One region of the Halomonas sp. TG39a genome, then DNA from elsewhere that is predicted to be linked to it. Evidence: predicted binding sites of a transcription regulator. Region 1 holds the regulator's gene; each other region holds the start of a gene.
What was found. Region 1 encodes sigma-54, which starts transcription at its own class of promoters, with help from an activator protein. Its sites were predicted from a motif close to TGGCACNNNNNTTGCTNT; they were not measured.
Positions count from the first base shown of each region.

Region 2: the regulator sigma-54 is predicted to act here: its motif matches at 3,189-3,206, upstream of U738_RS04645 (HAD-IIB family hydrolase).
Region 3: the regulator sigma-54 is predicted to act here: its motif matches at 1,345-1,362, upstream of U738_RS14875 (amino acid ABC transporter substrate-binding protein).

Region 1 is NZ_JQLV01000001.1:1,426,604-1,432,917, forward strand. Features, by position in the region: gene rapZ (RNase adapter RapZ) at 1-576, opposite strand, end outside; gene U738_RS06185 (PTS sugar transporter subunit IIA) at 668-1,138, opposite strand; gene hpf (ribosome hibernation-promoting factor, HPF/YfiA family) at 1,143-1,451, opposite strand; gene U738_RS06195 (RNA polymerase factor sigma-54) at 1,550-2,962, opposite strand; gene lptB (LPS export ABC transporter ATP-binding protein) at 3,127-3,876, opposite strand; gene lptA (lipopolysaccharide transport periplasmic protein LptA) at 3,888-4,382, opposite strand; gene lptC (LPS export ABC transporter periplasmic protein LptC) at 4,394-4,963, opposite strand; gene U738_RS06215 (KdsC family phosphatase) at 4,964-5,506, opposite strand; gene U738_RS06220 (KpsF/GutQ family sugar-phosphate isomerase) at 5,560-6,314, opposite strand, start outside.
Region 2 is NZ_JQLV01000001.1:1,050,300-1,056,613, forward strand. Features, by position in the region: gene U738_RS04625 (TolC family outer membrane protein) at 1-227, shown strand, start outside; gene U738_RS04630 (FlgO family outer membrane protein) at 228-818, opposite strand; gene U738_RS04635 (hypothetical protein) at 823-1,488, opposite strand; gene U738_RS04640 (OmpA family protein) at 1,718-2,737, shown strand; gene U738_RS04645 (HAD-IIB family hydrolase) at 3,303-4,265, shown strand; gene U738_RS04650 (glycosyl transferase) at 4,284-5,504, shown strand; gene U738_RS04655 (methyl-accepting chemotaxis protein) at 5,654-6,314, opposite strand, start outside.
Region 3 is NZ_JQLV01000001.1:3,322,930-3,329,243, reverse strand. Features, by position in the region: gene U738_RS14880 (amino acid ABC transporter permease) at 1-149, opposite strand, end outside; gene U738_RS14875 (amino acid ABC transporter substrate-binding protein) at 237-1,262, opposite strand; gene speE (polyamine aminopropyltransferase) at 1,521-2,387, opposite strand; gene hemE (uroporphyrinogen decarboxylase) at 2,387-3,499, opposite strand; gene ribA (GTP cyclohydrolase II) at 3,762-4,397, shown strand; gene trhA (PAQR family membrane homeostasis protein TrhA) at 4,442-5,116, shown strand; gene cheZ (protein phosphatase CheZ) at 5,341-6,027, shown strand; gene U738_RS14845 (glutathione S-transferase family protein) at 6,113-6,314, opposite strand, start outside.

The DNA of each region.
Region 1 (6,314 bases):
GTTCGGCAGACAGCGCACGTCGAAGACCAAATCAGCGTCTAACGGCACGCCGCGTTTATAACCAAACGACTCAAGGGTCAGCGTTAGCTTATCGCGGCGCTGGTGCGCTACCTGGTCGGTAATGCGACGGCGCAAATCGTGTACCGATAAGCGAGATGTATCGATCAATAGATCGGCTAGATCGCGAATATCCTCCAGCGTCTCCTCTTCTTTATTGATCGCCTCTTCCAGGGTCATCTCGCTATCCCGAGTCAGCGGATGGCGTCGCCGGGTAGCGGAGTAACGCTCAAGCAGGATACGGGCATCGGTGGTCAAGTAAATAACTTGAAAATCGATTTTACGCTGGCGCAACTCTTCTAACAAAGACGGTAGGCGCTCCAGCGCTCCCGGCAAATTACGGGCATCGATACTGACCGCCAAGTGAGCGCGGTCACCCTGGTCGCGTAATTCGTCCACCAACGAGCCCAGCAGCATAGCGGGGAGGTTATCAATCGCATAATAGCCAAGGTCCTCCAGCGCCTGTAGAGCGATAGATTTGCCTGACCCGGAGCGGCCGCTAATGATCACCAGTTGCATAGAGTCTCTCTTTGCTTTGGTCAAGCTGCGTTGAGGGTGGTGAGCGAAACATTACCTGCCGTAACGAACCTTAAAACAGGTTTGAAGACCGTTAGGCCGCGGATTGCTCACGAATTTTGGCGGTAATCAGCTCAAGTAGCTCGCGCTGACTGGCTGCTTTACGCAGCTGCTGGCGTGTATCCGCATCATTCATGATGGTCGCTACTTGGCCGAGCAGAGAGAGGTGTGTGTCATCTGCTTCTTCAGGTACCAGCAGGACAAACACCAGATCTACCGGGTCTCCGTCGATAGCGTCAAAATCAATCGCTTCTGAGAGTTTTAAAAAACCAGCGATAGGGGCGGTGCAGTGGGGGCTGCGCGCATGGGGAATAGCCACGCCGTTACCGATACCGGTACTGCCTAAGCGCTCGCGGCCGATTAGACGGCTAAACACTTCTTGGCTGTCCAGGCTGGGGATATTTTGCGCGATAAAGGTGCTGTAAAACTCCAGCACCCTTTTTTTGCTGCCCCCGGGTACGTCAAAAAGAACGCGCTCCGGGGGGAGTATGGTTTCCAACGTCATTGAATTAACGCACACCTGCGCCTTGGGCGCGAGCTTGTGCTTTTTCCTTGTGTTTAACGAGTTGACGGTCGATTTTATCCGCTAGGGCGTCGATAGCGGCGTACATATCACTGTCGAGGGCTTCCGCATGTAAGTCAGCACCTGCGGCGTGCAGCGTACAAGCGGCCTGCTGGCGCTCTTTCTCCACTGATAAGGTGACTTGCACCGTGGTTATATTGTCGTAATGGCGCTCTACACGCTCAAGCTTTTCGTTGACATAGTCACGCAAGGCGTCAGTCAGTTCTACGTGATGACCAGTGATATTTACTTGCATTGACGTGCTCCTTATCCATCGGACTGTACTTCGATTGTAACCCTTTTTGCCGCGTTGCAAAGCCCTTGTCGAGAGATTCGCTGCAACGTCGACAGAACCTAGCGTAAACGACGTCGCTCACTGGAGGAAGGAATGCCCATGGCCTCGCGATATTTAGCCACCGTACGCCGCGCTACTTGAATCCCTCCTTCGCCTAATAGCGTGACTAGGCGGCTGTCTGAGAGCGGCTTGCCGGGTGGCTCCTCTTGAATCAATTTCTTGAGTCGCGCGCGGATGGCGGTGCTGGAGTGACTGTCGCCATCTTGACCGCTCACCTGACTTGAGAAAAAGTACTTGAGCTCGAACACGCCCCGGGGGGTATGGATATATTTTTGCGTCGTGACCCGTGAAATCGTCGATTCGTGCATCTCCACAGCTTCGGCAATATCGGCCAGTATCAGCGGTTTCATGGCTTCTTCGCCGTGCTCTAAAAAGCCAATCTGGCGGGTGATGATTTCGCGCCCCACGCGTAGCAGCGTATCGTTACGGCTCGAGAGGCTCTTAATCAGCCAGCGCGCTTCCTGTAGGTGCTCTTTGAGAAACTGGTTGTCATCGCTTTTGTCCGCACGCTTAATCAAACTGGCGTAGTCGGGCTGAATGCGCAGCCGTGGCAGGGCCTCTGGGTTGAGTTCTAAATGCCAGCCTTCGTGGTCGTGGCGGACGACCAGGTCGGGGGTTACATAGCTGTCATCGGTGTCGCCGTAGGCGCTGCCTGGGCGGGGGTCGAGGCTGCGAATAAGTAGGATAACATCGGCCAGCTGTTGGTCATCGAGCCCCAGGCGGCGCTTTAGCAGGCGCATGTCATCCTTACCAAGCGCTTCGAGGAACTGCCGCACTAGGCGGCGGGCGGGAACCAGTAGCGGCGTATCATCGGGCAGGGCGGCGAGCTGCAGCATCAGGCATTCACGCAGGTCGCGGGCAAAGATACCGGTTGGCTCAAACTGCTGGAGTTTGAGCAGAATGGTTTCTACCTCGCGTTGGCTAAGCCCGTCAATGCCCTGGGCACGCAGGCCCTCACGAATATCGTTAAGCGGCTGGGTTAAGTAGCCGTTGGCGTCGAGCGCGTCGATTAAGCTCTCTGCGACAAGCTGTTCGCGGGCGCTAAAGTCGGTCATGGCAAGCTGCCATAGTAGGTGCCCATGCAGGCTCTGCCCGGCTGCCTGACGCTCAAAATCAGGGCCTTCGCTGCTGCCGCCCTGGCTACCCATATCTTGATAGGTATCTGACCAGTCGCTATCTACTGAGAGTTCAGTGGGGATGCCCTCTGACCACTCTTCTTCCTTAGGCTCGCTGACAGCCTGCTCACCAAATTCATCTTCCTGCTCCAGCATGGGATTGGCATCTAGGGCCTGCTGAATTTCTTGACGAAGGTCCAGCGTCGAGAGTTGCAACAGCGCAATCGCCTGTTGCAACTGGGGCGTCATGGTCAGCTGTGTGCCGATACGCAGTTGGAGAGAAGCTTTCATGACCATCTGAGAACCACTCGTTAATCAGAATGCTCCACCCTAGTGCGAGTGAGTGTCTGGTGCAAGTGCAATAAGCATGCCATTGGTAGTAAAGTTGTTGCAGAGCGCTATTTACAGAACCAAAAAATAGGTTTATGGGCAGGCGGTGATTGTAGGCATAGCTGATCAGTTTAAAGGCGAAAATCAGCACCCAGATATACGTCTCTGACCTTCTGATTATCGAGAATGGCACTGGGTGAACCGCTGGCAATGATTTGCCCATCACCAACGATATAGGCGATATCGCAAATATCGAGGGTTTCACGCACGTTGTGATCGGTGATCAGTACGCCAATATGACGTTGCTTCAGCGCACGAATGATGGTTTTGATCTCGCCTACCGAAATAGGGTCGACGCCAGCAAAGGGCTCATCCAGTAAAATAAAGGCAGGGTCAGTGGCCAGCGAGCGGGCAATTTCTACACGCCTGCGCTCACCGCCCGAAAGGCTCATGCCAAGGTTGTCGCGGATGTGGGTGATATGAAAGTCTTCGAGTAGCGCTTCCAGGCGCTGTTCGCGTCCTGTGCGGTCAAGTTCTTTGCGCGTCTCGAGTATCGCCATAATGTTATCGGCAACCGATAGTTTGCGAAAAATAGACGCCTCTTGGGGGAGGTAGCCAATACCCGCCGCTGCGCGCTCGTGCATCGGCGCACGGGTTAAATCCACCGCATCGATTCCGACCTTGCCAGCATCGGATTTCACCAGCCCGACAATCATGTAGAACGAGGTGGTTTTACCTGCGCCGTTGGGGCCCAGTAGGCCAACAATGCTGCCTTGGGAGATCTCTAAATTGATGTCTTTGACCACTCGGCGGCGCTTGTAGCTTTTCGCCAGGTGGTGGGCATACAGGGTTTTGATCGGCGCAGTGTCAGCAGTTGCCACAGCTTGGCTCCCTATTGTTCAGGCTGAATAGTCATACGAATGCGCTGGGGCTCACTGCCGTCAACGTCAGAGCGCGCTTGAATCACTTCGCGGTCAATAAAATACTCAAGGCGCCCACCGCTAAAGGTATCTTCTTGTTGGATCAGTTCGGCTTGGTCGATTAGCTCTACGCGGCGCTCGGCGACGTGGTAAATAATCCGTCGCGCCCAACCTTCCGTCGGGCCATCTTGCCCTTCGGCTTGATGGCGCAGGTAGGCGCGCTCGCCGGTGGCTGTTGCCGTCGAGAGTTCGCCAGCCGCGTTGCGTTCGATCTCTACCCGCTCGCCGCGCAGCTGCATCTCGCCCTGACGAATATCCACATTCCCGGTATAAACGGCGGTGCCCGCCCGTTGGTCGAGATCTAAACGGTCGGCTTCGACTTCCACCGGAGCCTGTTGTGAGGTTTGGGCCAGTGCCAGTAGCGGCATCGCGAGCGCAAAAAGGGCTGTGTAAATAAGTGCTTTCATGACAATTCCTATTAGCGTTGCGTGGCCGGGGGGTGCGTGCCGCGCACATTATCAGTTAGCCGAACCTGGCTATTGTTAAGCCACACATCCATGCGTGAGGCACTCATTTGCTGGGGCGGTTGCTGCAGCATTACCGGTGTTTCACTCCAGGCATGCTGAGTTAGGCCATCATAATGCAATAGCTCGGTGTCTAGCTGCCAGCCTTCATCCGGCGCGACCAGGCGAGCTGAACCTGACAGCAGCAGGGCTTGGGTAGCGGTATTGAGCGTGCCGACATCGGCGCTGGCCAGCCACTGACGGTTTTCGCTGTCGTATAGTACGGCTTCGGGCTCTTCGGTCCAGGTTTCGCTTCGCTGAGGGGTATGAATTAGGCGCGGCGTTTTTAGCGACTGCAACACCTTGCCGTTATCACCAAACAGGGTAATTTCAGCGTTTTCGAGTACGTGGCCTGGCTCCTGAGCCTGTGCTTCAGGGTCGATAGCGGTATCTTGAGGCCCGCCTGGGTCAAGCCACACCAACAGCGCGCCTAGCGCGATAACAAGCCCGCCGAGCCAGAGGCGTAGGTTAAGCCGTTTCAACATTTATGGTCGACCGTGCAGATAGGTGTCAAGCACCGCGCCCCAGTGCCCTTGAGATTCAAGCAGCGTGTCGCAAATTTCACGCACGGCGCCGTGGCCACCCAGACGTTCGGTGGTCCAGTCAGCGTGGGTGTGCATATAATCCGGCGCGTTAGGAACCGTAATGCCGACGCCGCAGCGCTTAATCGCCGCTAGATCGGGCAGGTCGTCGCCGCAATAGGCCACTTGCTCCAGCTCGATATCAAGGCGCTGGCAGAGCCCGCGCAGGGTCGCCAGTTTGTCCTCACAGCCTTGATGGACATGGTCGATACCCAGAGCGGCAGCGCGTTGACTTACCATAGGTGAATCGCGGCCGGTAATCAGCGCAACATGCACGCCCACGCGTTTGAGAAGTTTTAGCCCATGGCCATCCTGGGTATGGAAGGCTTTGATTTCGATTCCATCGGCCTGAAAGTAGAGGCGGCCATCGGTGAGTACGCCGTCAACATCCAGCGCCAATAGGCGTACGCGGCGGAGTCGATCAAGTAGCGCAGCAGGTAGGGTCATAGAGCCTCCATATCAGTCATTTTTAAAACCAGTCGGCGTAGAACGGTGATGGGTTAAATAACGCCGCTAGCGAGCAGGTCGTGCATATGTAGAGCCCCAATAGGGCGCTGTTGTTCATCCACCACCGCTAGCGCGGTAATCCGGCTCTCTTCCATAATGCGTACCGCTTCGGCCGCCAGGATGTCGGGGCCGATGCGTTTGCCTGGCCGGGTCATAACGTCGTCAACGCGGACATCGCGCAGGTTGTGAAACTGATCCAGCGTACGGCGCAAGTCGCCATCGGTGTAGACTCCGGCGAGGCGTCCATCGCTATCCACCACACAGGTAAAGCCAAGCCCTTGCCGGGTAATCTCCAATAACGCATCGCGCAGCGGGCTGCCCAGCGCGACCTGGGGCAGGCGCGAGCCGTCGTGCATCAGGTCTCTAACGCGCAGTAGCAGGCGTTTGCCTAAACTGCCACCCGGGTGGGAAAGGGCAAAATCTTCAGCGGTAAATCCACGGGCTTCCAGTAACGCCACCGCCAGTGCATCGCCTAGGGCGAGAGCGGCGGTAGTGGAGCTGGTAGGGGCCAGATCGAGCGGGCACGCTTCGCGCTCAACGCCGCTGTTAAGATGTGCATCAGCGTGTTTGGCAAGCGTCGAGTGGGGACGCCCCGTCATGCTGACCAGTGGCGTACCCAAGCGTTTAAGCAGCGGCAGTAGGGCGGTGACTTCGGCCGTTTCACCCGAGTTAGAGAGCGCCAGTACTACATCAGCGCGGGTGATCATGCCCAAATCGCCATGACTGGCTTCACCGGGGTGAACGAAAA
Region 2 (6,314 bases), 380 kb from region 1:
CTTCAAGCCAATTGTTTCTAAACGCCGCCGAGCGCGGAGAGCAGTTTGGCCTACGCGATTTAGTAGATGTGCTTGATGCCCGCGCTAGCCTCTATGATCAACGCATTCAATATGTTGACGTCATTGGTGAATACGCACTAGATAGCTTAGCGCTACAGTCAGCGGTAGGTGAGCTAGAGAGTAATGATCTAGTGGCAACCATGTCGTTACTCTCTTCTATACAATAATCACCAACCCCCCTGGCCCTCTAACAAACTGCGGGTGTTGTTATTGAGCGGTAAGCGGAAATCGGCGCTGCCGAGCACCATGGCATCCCCTGCCCGCACCACCCGAGCACTCACATAGACGTAGTCTTGGCCTTGCGCGTAGGTGCCCATCAATATTGATCGGGCGTTGTGTTGGGCGGTTAAGCGCTGAACTTGCCGTGAAAGAATTAGCTCGCCCACGCTCTCTTCAATAAACATGCTGTCGCGCATTTTAACTTCGCGCACCTGCATGCCCTGGCGGGATAGCGCTGAGGCCATAATTTCTGAGCTCATACGCCCCAGCGTGGAGGATTGGCTTAAATTATCGATGCTGACAAAGGTAGCGGCAATCATGGGACTATAGCGCGTTAGCTCTGGATTGCTGGCAACCATCTGCTCGGCAGCAGTATGAACCAATTCCGAAAGATCGGGTTCCGGTTCGGCGGGCATGTTGTTAGCATTGCCCAGCGCACCGCAGCCAGCCATTAACAGTAGCGTCATGCCAATGGTCACCGCTCGGGTGGTATGGCTAATAGAGCGAGTGCGCCGTGTAGCGAAAAGTGTCATCAGCATGAAATTACCACGTATCAGTAAGCGGAACGGAAGGGGTGGTAGGTGCCTGGGGCACGCGGTTTGGCGCATATTGACGACGATCACCGGCATTAATGTAGTAAATGTTGGACGAAGAGTAGAGAATTCGCTCGCCGTCGATAATCTGCGTGGTCACGATGATCTCTTCGTTGCCCGTATTCGTCCAGCTACCGCTGGTGGTATCGGCGAGCATACCCGCGGGGATTAACCCCAGTGCAGGTTCGGCCCACTGGTTATACGGAATGGTGGCTACAGCGATGCCCGCGGTGAGGGCGGTAAAAGCACCGACGGGGGGGCGTATAAAGCCGCGATCGCGGTGTTCGACGACCTCGACATTAAACGTGATGTTGGCGCTGTTCGCAGTGGGAACGGTGGTGAGGTTGGCACCTCTGGACACCAGTTCGCTGGTCAGTAGGGCGCGAAAGCCGCGGCCAAATTCGCCGCCGCTATAAGCATGCAGTGCTTCACTGTCGGGTTCGCTGATGTGTAAATCGCGATTGCGAACACGCTCACGCTTCAAAATGCTGGTAGCTTCGTGGCGGGCCAGTACATCCCAGTGATGGGCGGCCTGCATACGCTGCTGTTCGCTATAGGGATAAGTGGTGGCAATCGGCGCTTGGGAGGTATTGGCATAAAAGCAGCCGCTGAGCATTAAGCTTGCCAGCCCCAAACTGACAGGGCGTATAAAATAGGGCAATGGAGATAATCTGGGACGGGTGCGCACCTGCGGGTTCCTTTTTTGCTACAAAACGGCTTTTGATAGACTGTTAGCCATGCGTAATATGGCATCTTAGTTTGCCATGCCTAATTCGACTCACCTAATTTGACTCACTTAGCTAGATCGGCCACGAGGTTAAAAACTTGAATGAGCGATGATAATAATGCTTGAAGATCACCGCAGCGGTCCGCGCCATGATTCGCTAATGTCGGCTTACCATGAAAGCGATAGCGGTAGCGGATGGATGATTAGTTACCTCGATATTATGACGCTGCTGGTAGCGCTATTTGTGGTCATTATCGCTGCCGCTGGGCCGGTAATTCCTCAGTGGAACCAGGAGGATACTCAGAAAGATAGCGCGAGCGAATACGCCTACACATCAGTACCCGCTTTGGAAGTCCCCCTGCCCGAGTCGTTGGCCCAGGTAAGCGATGAGCGTGCCAGCGTTGCTCGGTGGCACGGGGCAGGGTTAAGCCCTGTGGCCGTTAGTGCGGCACTCGGCGTGGCTGGGCTGCCCAAGTTAACGGATTTCCCGCGGCGTAGAACAAGCTTCGGTGTTCCGCCGCTTTTGGCAGCGCCACCGCCCCTCGCCGAACCTGCGATCACTCTGCCAAAGCTGCTGATGCCCGCGGGCAGCGATGATTTTACATCGCCCTTAGCTGACTACATGGTGGTGTTGACTGATCGCCCTCCGGTGAATGTGCAAGCAGTGAGTGATGAGTCGGTCTCGGGGGCACTTGCGCTAAACCAGGCGCTTTCAGAACGCGTAGAAGAGTCTACCTACCTGCCCGACCTTGAGGGGGTTGAAGTCTCCCGGGTGGCCGAGGGGATTAGTCTTCGCGTGCAGGACCAACTGCTGTTTCCTTCAGCAACGGCTGAGCTAACCACTGACGGATCGTCACTAGTGGGCAGTTTATTGGAAACTATTCAGCGCTATGAAGGCGAAGTATGGGTTGAGGGGCACTCGGATAGCCAGACCATTAGCACTGATGAGTTCTCGTCTAACTGGGCATTGTCTAGCGCTCGAGCCATTGCCATTGTGGAAGCACTTGAAGCCGCCGGAGTAGATGCTGAGCGGCTACGCGCCGTAGGCCTGGCGGCCACAAAACCATTGGAAAGCAATGCCACAGCGGAAGGGCGTGCGCGTAACCGGCGGGTTGAGGTGGTTATTCACGTCGAGTAACGGTTAATGTAGACGCTATTCGAAGGGAGGGCGTCATAACACTAGAAGCCCAGTGGTCTGGAGCTAAATCGACCTCCAGCCGACGCACCCCTCTATGACAGTGGCCCATAAAAAAAGCCCGCCGGGGGAAGGGCGGGCATTAAAGGGCTTGGCTCACTGCAGCCCACTGGTATCAGGTGAGGGGTGTACAAGACCACCAGTGGGTACAATTTCAGTATAGCTATTTATGCGTCGTTGCCAAGCACTGTGACACTTTTTTATAACTTTATTTTCATCTTAGTTAGTTCTAATGCGCCTTTTTTGATAGGAAACAGCACTAAAGCGCACCGATCTGTTTCATGCACTTTTTTGGTGCGCTTTGTTTGCCTCTTTTTGGTGCTAACAGATATTCCGATTTATTTATTCCGTAAGACGTTCTGTAACCCTCTGCTGAGTCGGAACTTCTCTGTTTTGGCTTATAAATTGCTATGTTCTTGATAGCCAATTAATAGCTGGTCATCGCTCACATCAGGTGTTCTAGACATAATGCCTAAATAATGCGTTAAGGCCGAAAAGAGGTAGTGCCATGCCTGAATCCGCTCGTCTCTCCGCATCAACGCCTTCGGCAGCGTCAATCTCTTCGATTGATCCCGCTCTGCAGCCTCGGCTAGTAGTGACCGATCTCGATGGGTCGCTGCTCGACCATCACAGTTATGACTTCAGCCCTGCGGCCCCCTGGCTTGCCCGTTTAAAGCAGATGGGGGTGCCGGTCATTCCGGTGACCAGTAAAACCCGCGCCGAACTGATTCCCCTGCGCGAAGCCCTAGGCCTTACAGCAACGCCGTTTATTGCTGAAAATGGAGCAGTGATTGGTTTGCCGCCAGGCTGGTGCCATGCGCGCTTAGACCGTCCAGGAAGTGGCCGCGATGGCGTTGTTATCAAGCATCCTGGTGTGGATGTTGGCTTTATTCGTGCCCGATTGAAGGTATGGCGCGAACGTCTGGATATTCGTTTCACTCGCATGGGGGAGTTGAGTGTACCTGAGGTGATGGAGCTTACTGGGCTTGACGCAGTTCGCGCCCGCGATGCAAGACAGCGGGAAGGCAGTGAGCCGCTGCTGTGGCAGGACTCCGAAGCAGCTTTGGAGGCATTTCGCGCCGCTTTAGAAGGGGATGGGCTACAGCTGACTCAAGGCGGGCGCTTTTGGCATGTCATGGGGCTCTCCGCCGATAAGGGTAATGCCGTCGAGTGGCTGGTTAAGCGCTTTACGGCGTTAAGAGGTCGAACGCCTCTTTCACTAGGGTTAGGAGACGGGCCGAACGATATCACTATGCTCGAAGCAGTCGATCAAGCCGTCGTGATCCGAGGTTGCCACGATTTAGCTGTAGAGCCCCGCAACGCTTCGCTCTATCGCACCGAGGCAACAGGGCCGACCGGCTGGGCCGAGGGGGTGGACTACTGGTGGGGGCGAGACGACCGCCGTTTAGCGACGGCGGAGAAAGATGCGGCTGTGTTCTTGGAATCTTGTTCTTTGAGTACAGTTCTTTGAATTCAGGGAGGTAAGTGCATGAGTGACTTTCATCAAAACGGAATTATTACCGACTTTCACAATCTTACCCGGCGCTCGGTAGAAGCGCTTGAACAAGAGCTGTGCCAGTTTGCTCGACGACGCCCCATGGGGCTGATTCTGCCGTCGCTGTTTTCGGAGCTGGAAGGGCCTGCACTGTCGGCGATTGTCGATGAGTTGGTTAAAGTCCCGTATCTCAATGAAATTGTCATCGGCCTGGACCGCGCCGATCGGGAGCAGTTTTTGTACGCTCGCGATTTCTTCTCTCGCCTTCCCCTGCATACGCGCATTTTATGGAACGATGGCCCACGGCTGCGCGCCCTGGACGCAGAGTTGGAAGAGCACGGGCTAGGCTCGCTGGAGCCCGGCAAGGGGCGCAACGTATGGTACTGCGCCGGTTATATGTTGTCGTCTGGGCGTTCGAAGGTAGTGGGGTTGCACGACTGCGATATTCTGACCTACGAGCGGGGGCTACTGGCACGCTTAATGTATCCGGTTGCCCACCCCAATTTTAACTACAGTTTCTGCAAAGGCTATTACCCGCGCATTGCCGAGGGCAAACTGAACGGTCGCGTCTCTCGACTGTTAGTCACGCCGTTACTGCGGGCGCTGAAAACCGTCTGTGGGCCAATGCCTTATCTCGATTACCTGGATAGCTTTCGTTATCCGTTGTCGGGAGAGTTTGCGATGCGTAGCGAAGTGCTTGAAGGAATCCGTATGCCAGCGGACTGGGGGTTGGAGATTGGCGTATTGTCGGAGTTGCAGCGTAATTACTCTCTGCGCCAGCTTTGCCAGGTCGATATTGCCGATGCCTACGACCACAAGCATCAACCGGTTAGCGAAGAGGACCCCAACGGCGGCTTAAACCGCATGAGCCTGGATATCTCAAAAGCGCTCTACCGTAAACTAGCCACCCAGGGCATTACCTTTAGCAGCGAAGATTTCCGCACCCTTAAAGCCACCTATTACCGCTTTGCGCTGGATTTGATTGAAGCCTACGATCACGATGCCACCATGAACGGGCTGAGCCTTGACCGCCACAGTGAAGAGCAGGCAGTAGAGCTGTTTGCCAGCAACCTACTCGAAGCCGGCAATCTGTTTATGGATAACCCGCGAGAGCGCCCCTTTATTCCTAGTTGGAACCGGGTGCAGGCCGCAGTGCCGGATCTGCTCACGCGGATGCACGAGGCGGTAGAACTGGATAACCAGGGTAAGGTTTAACGGCCCAGGTGTTTAAGTCATCATTTCTTAAAAACCGTTCATCCATTAAAAAGGCCAGCTACCTTAAGGTAGCTGGCCTTGTACTTAGAGCAGTCTTTTAGCGTTCGGTTTTTTAGCCCATGATTTTCAATACTTAGCTTTCGCTAGTGCTAAAAATCACTGTGTTGATGAGCCGCCCGCTTGGCAGAAGAGGCGGCGGGTAAGCTTGCCTGTGCATGCCCCGCGCTCTTCTGGTTAATGCGGAAGTGTGCGACCAGTTGGCGCAGCTGATCGCTGAGCTGTGCAAGCGCCTGGGTGGCGTGGTTGCTCTCTTGTACCAGGCTGGAATTTTGCTGGGTCATTTGATCCATTTGGGTTACCGCCTGGTTGACCTGCTCAATACCGCTGCTCTGCTCAATGGTGGCCGCAGAAATCTCCTGAACCAGTGTGCTGAGCTGCTTGATGTCATCGACCATGCTATTGATCACATCGCCGGTATCACGCACTTGACGGCTGCCTTCCATCACTTTGCTATCCGACGCTTCGATCAAGGTTTTGATCTCTTGGGCGGCAGCCGCCGAACGGCTGGCGAGTTGGCGAACCTCATTGGCGACAACAGCAAAGCCGCGCCCTTGTTCACCGGCGCGTGCAGCTTCCACCGAGGCGTTAAGCGCTAAAATATTGGTTTGAAAGGCAATGCCATCAATGGTGTTAACGATACTGCTCATCTGGGTGGCGCTTTCGTTAATCGTCGCCATGGTGGTAATCACCGTGGACATAGAGTCACTGCCGCGCTGGGCGCTGTCCGCAGTGCGGGTAGCAAGCGTACGC
Region 3 (6,314 bases), 1.9 Mb from region 1:
AGGTTGGCTTGGGTATTGCCGATAATATAGATCAGGAAAGCCGCTACAACGGCGACTAAAATGAGCTGGAAAATAAGTGCGCGCTTAGCGCGGTCTCGCCAAAACGGCGGCTTGTGGCCGGCGGGGCGAACGTTAGGTCTTACAGACATGGATGGCGTCTCCGCTATACGGAAGGTCAATCAGATGGCCCGCCATCCCCTGAAAACAGGGTGGCGGGCCGGGGTCAAGCGAGACGCTTAGCGAATCGGCGGTGCGTACTGAATGCCACCTTCGGTCCAGAGCTCGTTAATACCGCGCTCAATTTCCAGCGGTGAATCCATACCTACGTTACGGTCAAACGTTTGGCCGTAGTTACCAACTTGGCTGATGATGTTGTAAGCCCAGTCAGCTTCTAAGCCCATCTCTTCGCCATAGTTGCCGTCTTGACCCAGCAAACGAGCGATATTGGGATCTTCTGACTCAAGCATGTCGTCGACGTTATCGCTGTCTACGCCGTACTCTTCAGCGTTGATCATGGCGAACAGCGACCATTTCACAATGTTGAACCAGGTGTCGTCGCCTTGACGAACCACAGGGCCTAGTGGCTCTTTGGAAATAACGTCAGACAGAATCATCGATGCTTCAGGATCATCTAGCTGAATACGTAGCGCTGCCAGCTGAGAGGTATCAGACGTTAGCACGTCACAGCGGCCGGCTTGATAGCCACCCACGGTTTGCTCAGAGGTATCAAATACGATCGGGTTGAATTCCATGTCGTTAGCACGGAAGTAGTCAGCCAGGTTCAGCTCGGTAGTGGTGCCAGACTGAATGCAGATGGAGGCGCCGTCGAGTTCATCAGCACCGGTAATACCCAGGTCACGGGATACCATGAAGCCCTGGCCGTCGTAAAAAGTAACCCCGGTGAAGTTCAGGCCCAGAGTAGTATCGCGGGTAGTGGTCCAAGTGGTATTACGTGATAGAACGTCGACTTCACCTGATTGCAGGGCGGTGAAGCGCTCCACGGCGTTGAGTGAAATATAGTTGACGGCTTCTGAGTCGCCGAGTACCGCTGCCGCTACAGCGCGGCATACATCAACGTCGATACCTTGCCAGTTACCGTCGTCGTCCGGAGCTGAGAAGCCCGGCAAACCATCGCTCACACCACACTGAACGGCGCCACGCTCAATGGTATCTTCCAGGGTGTCGGCTTGAGCAGTCGCCATTCCCGCCAGGCTAAGTGAGCCAGCGGACGCTAGAAGCGCTAGGTGTTTTTTATTGAACATTTAGTTTCCCTCGAAGTTCTTGAAATTGGTTATTGAAATCAGTGATTGAAATCTTTGTGCATGCCGTAGCATGTAACTAAACCTAGCAAGGAAGATGCCAACAAGGGTACAGGCGTTAATTCAGCGCTTTTCAACGCTACTCAACGAATTCGAGACGAAGGTATAGGTGCAAGAATGGTAATTGCCCACCCCGCTTTGCACCTTTATAGGGCAAGCTGAGGTGGGCGGTGACTAAAGGCGGGCAAAGCGATAGTGCGTTTACTCGGTCGCAAAGGCCTTGCGCATAAACGGCGGTAGGGCGAGAGCGCCACGATGGGCTTCAACGCTGTAGTACTCAAGCGGCAGGTCGTGGCCGGCGGCTGCCTGCTCGCGGAAGGTATTCACGTCGGTGGCTTTACCCGCCAATGTCACGCTCCACCAGCCTGAGGGATAAACCGGCTGCGGGAAGGGTAGCGTTGCAACGCTGTCAAAACCGGCTTTCAACATGTCGTTGCGCAGCTCACGGATGATTGTGCCGCTGTGGTAAAGCGGTGATTCGCTCTGCTGCACCATGACGCCGCCGCTTTTCAAAATACGGTGGCAGCGCTTTAAAAAGTCGGTTTTAAATAGTCCTTCAGCAGGCCCAACCGGGTCGGTGGAATCGATAATCAGCACATCGATGCTCTCATCAGGTGCATCGTCCACCCACTTGACGCCATCGGCGAACAGCAACTCGGCGCGCGGGTCGTGATTCGATTCTACCAACGACGGGAAGAAACGCTCAGACGCCTTGGTAACTTCTTCATCGATATCAATCTGAGTAACTTTCTCAACGCCTGGGTGGCGCAGCACCTCTTTTAAGGTGCCGCAGTCGCCGCCGCCGATGATCACTACCCGCTTGGGGTCTTGATGGGTGAACAGCGCCGGATGGGCGATCATCTCGTGGTAGAGAAAATTATCGCGATCGGTCAGCATCACGCAGCCATCCAGCACCATTAAGTTGCCGTAGGTCTCAGTGGCGTAGACCTCCAAATGCTGGTATTGGCTCTGTACATCCAGCAGCTTTGCAGAGATTTTCAGTGAGAAAGCGCTGCCGTGGCTATCAAAGACTTCGGTAAACCACTGGTCGTCGCGTAATTCGCTCATCAATTGGCTCCTGAATGCGGTGTATGGGTGTGCGTCGGTATATCCCGGTGATACTGCGGGCTTAGCTCGTGCAGCGCCTCCATAAAGGCGGTGACGTTATCGGGATTGGTAAACTGGCTGATACCGTGGCCTAGGTTAAACACGTGACCAGAGCCGTGGCCGTAGCTTTCCAGCACCCGGGCCACTTCGGCGCGGATGGCGGAGGGGCGGGCAAACAGCACATTAGGGTCCAGGTTACCCTGTAGCGCTACTTTATGGCCGACTCGGGCGCGAGCGTCTGAAAGCTCGGTGGACCAGTCGATACCCAGCGCATCGGCACCAGCGCAGGCAATATGCTCAAGCCACTGGCCGCCATTCTTGGTGAACAAAATCACAGGTACCCGACGACCATCGTGCTCGCGAATCAGCCCGGAAACGATCTGCTCCATATAGCGCAGCGAGAACTCAAGGTAAGCCGGGGTAGAAAGCGCGCCGCCCCAGGTATCGAAAATTTGCACCGCCTGGGCGCCGGCACGAATCTGCGCGTTCAGGTAGTCGGTTACCGCATGCGCCAGCGTATCCAGCAACTGGTGCATGGTGTCCGGCGTATCGTAAAGCATGGTTTTCAGATGGCGGAAGTCTTTGCTGGAGCTGCCTTCGACCATATACGTCGCTAGCGTCCAGGGGCTGCCGGAGAAACCAATCAGCGGCATACGGCCATTCAACTCCCGGCGAATGGTCGACACTGCGCGCATCACGTAATCCAGGTCGCGCTCGGCGTCGGGGACGCTGAGTGCGGCGACCTCTTCTGGGGTGCGCACGGTTTTGCGGAATTTAGGGCCTTCGCCGGTTTCAAAATAGAGACCCAAGCCCATGGCATCAGGGATAGTTAAAATATCTGAAAACAGAATCGCCGCATCTAGCGGGTAGCGCTCTAGAGGCTGCAGGGTAACTTCGCAGGCCAGGTCATGGTTGCGGCACAAATCCATAAAGCTGCCTGCATCGGCCCGTCTGGCGCGGTATTCCGGCAGGTAGCGGCCCGCTTGACGCATCATCCACACCGGGGTGCGGTCGACGGGCTGGCGCGCTAGCGCACGAAGGAATCGATCATTTTGCAAAGGTGTAGTGGTCATAGGCACTTGCTCTTAAGAAATTTGCCCGCATCGTACTTAAAGCCGTATCGGGTATCGTATGTGCGCAATTGTACTTGAAGATAGCCGCTAGGGCGGCGTACTGGATGGCAAAAATCGTCGCACCCAGTCAATTTTTCTCGCCTAATTAGCCGATTTTAGCTTCTTTGCCAACGTGAGGCGTGCGCCGCTTCCTGTTAGAATACTGGCCCACTTTGCCAACACTGGTGTGGTTAACTGGTTTGGTCAATCAGCGAGGTAACCTGTGACCATTCGCTTCATTGCCGCTTCCCGGCTGCCCACGCCCTGGGCAACATTTACTATGCATGGCTTCGAAGATGAGGCCACCGGCAAGGATCATATCGCCCTAACGCTGGGTGATGTGACCGGCGACGAGCCTGTGTTGGGGCGGGTGCACTCCGAGTGTTTGACCGGCGATGCGCTGTTTTCCATGCGCTGCGACTGCGGCTACCAACTGCAGGAAGCGCTTAAACGTATCGCTGAAGAGGGCCGCGGCGTGCTGTTTTACCTGCGCCAAGAAGGACGCGGTATTGGTCTGTTAAACAAAATTCGCGCTTATCACCTGCAGGATCAAGGCGCCGACACGGTCGAGGCTAACGAGCAGCTCGGTTTTGGCGCCGACATGCGCCGCTACGATCTGTGCGTGCCAATGCTCAACCATCTGGGGGTGACATCGCTTAGGTTAATGACCAATAACCCGCGCAAGGTGGATGCCCTCACCCGCGATGGCGTGAATGTGGTCGAGCGCCTACCGATCACCACCGGCCTGAATCCCCATAACGAGCAGTATCTGTCTACCAAAGCAGGCAAGCTCGGCCATATGATGGCGTTGGATGATTTCACCCACGCCAGCGATGTGGATATTGAGCGTAAGGGGTGATAGAAGGAGTGCTATTAGGAGGAGTTCGTAAGGAGCGCTCTAAAATGAAAACCGCATGTGAAGAGCAGGGCGAATTTAGCGTTGTCGAAGAGTGGCTGCACAGTATCACCCACGGTATCGGTGCTGTGCTCAGTCTGGTGGGGATGGTGGTACTGCTGGTGGCCGCGAGCTACGCCGCCCATGTAGACCCTTGGAAAATTGTTAGCCTGAGCCTTTACGGCACCACGCTCGTCCTGCTTTATACCGCCTCGACCCTTTACCACGGCATCCCTCATCGGCGCTGGAAGCAGCGTTTTCAGCTACTCGATCACTGTGCGATTTATTTACTCATCGCGGGTACTTACACACCTTTCTTACTCGTCAATATGCGCGGCACTACAGGCTGGGTTTTGTTTGCCGCCGTGTGGTCGCTGGCGTTGGTGGGGATCGCCTGCATACTGCTATGGCCCCAGCGCTTTTCGGTATTACGCGTGGCGATTTATCTGCTTATGGGCTGGATGATCGTGCTGGCGTCAGGAGAGATGGCGGCGAGTTTATCGAAAACTGGCATCATCCTACTGGCCGCAGGGGGCATCACTTATACGCTAGGGGTGATCTTCTACGCCGTGCGTGCTATTCCCTACAACCATGCGATCTGGCACCTGTTTGTGGTTGCCGGCAGCATCTGTCACTACTTTGCCGTTTATAGTGCCGTTTTGCCCCATGCTTCGCCTGTGTAGTCGCTAAGCCCCCTTGGGAACGCTATCAGTGACAGAAACGTAAGCGATCTCTTACAAAATTGAGTGAGTAACATGAATTGGTGGTTAATAGCTTGCCTTTACCGCTAATCGACACTTGAACAAGCAGGCATAATGTTGGCTTTATACGTTTGTATATGTATAGATAGCGACTGTAAAAAGTAAACAAGCCACATTCAATAAGATTTTCCAACAAGAGGATTGTCATGAGCACTGTTAACAACGCCCACGACACGACCATGCCGTCGGTACTGGGCAAAAAAGACAGTACTGATGAGATGGTGCATCGCATTGGCCACTTAACGCGCCTGCTGCGGGACAGCATGAAAGAGCTGGGCTTAGATCAGCAGATTACCCAGGCGGCGCAAGCGATACCGGATGCCAATGACCGGCTTAACTACGTTGCCTCAATGACGGAGCAGGCCGCAGAACGGGCATTGAACGCCGTTGAGCGGGCGCAGCCGGTGCAAGATAGCCTTGAAGAAGAAGGCGCGGCTCTTAATAAGCGCTGGCAGGCAGCGGCAGCTAAGCTCGCCGCGGTAGAGGGTGATCCTCAGCTTGTCGAGGATACGCAGCGCTTTTTGAGCGATAAGCTGCCCACAGCAACCGGGGCGACGCAAAAAGAACTGCTTGAAATTATGATGGCTCAGGACTTCCAGGATCTCACTGGCCAGGTGATCAAGAAAATGATCGAAGTCATCAAGCTAATCGAAGAGCAGCTTGTTCAGGTGTTAGTGGATAATGTGCCTAACGTCACCGATGGCGTTAAGCTTGAAGATGACCGCGATGAGCATGCCAAACTGCGTAATGGGCCACAGGTGGGCAAAGACAAAACAGATGTGGCAACAGGGCAGGATCAAGTAGACGATCTACTTGATGAGCTTGGTTTTTAAGGGCGCTTAGCCTGGAACAGCAAGGAACCGTTGCCTCGCATAACTAGCAACGGTCTTGCAGGCGCTTAGGTGCCGTTTGTTTTGATTAGCCCTTCGCTGCCGCCTGCTCTTTTTCCATTGCCTTTGCCATCGCGGCACGCTGAATATGGCGTGCGCGATAGGCCATCAGCGGTTCGGGTAAGCGGTGCTTCATGCCAATCGCCCAAGACAAGGTATGGGTTAAAAACAGATCCACGAGAGTAAAGGTATTCCCCACCAAGGTTTCTTGACCGTTATAGCGGCGCTCC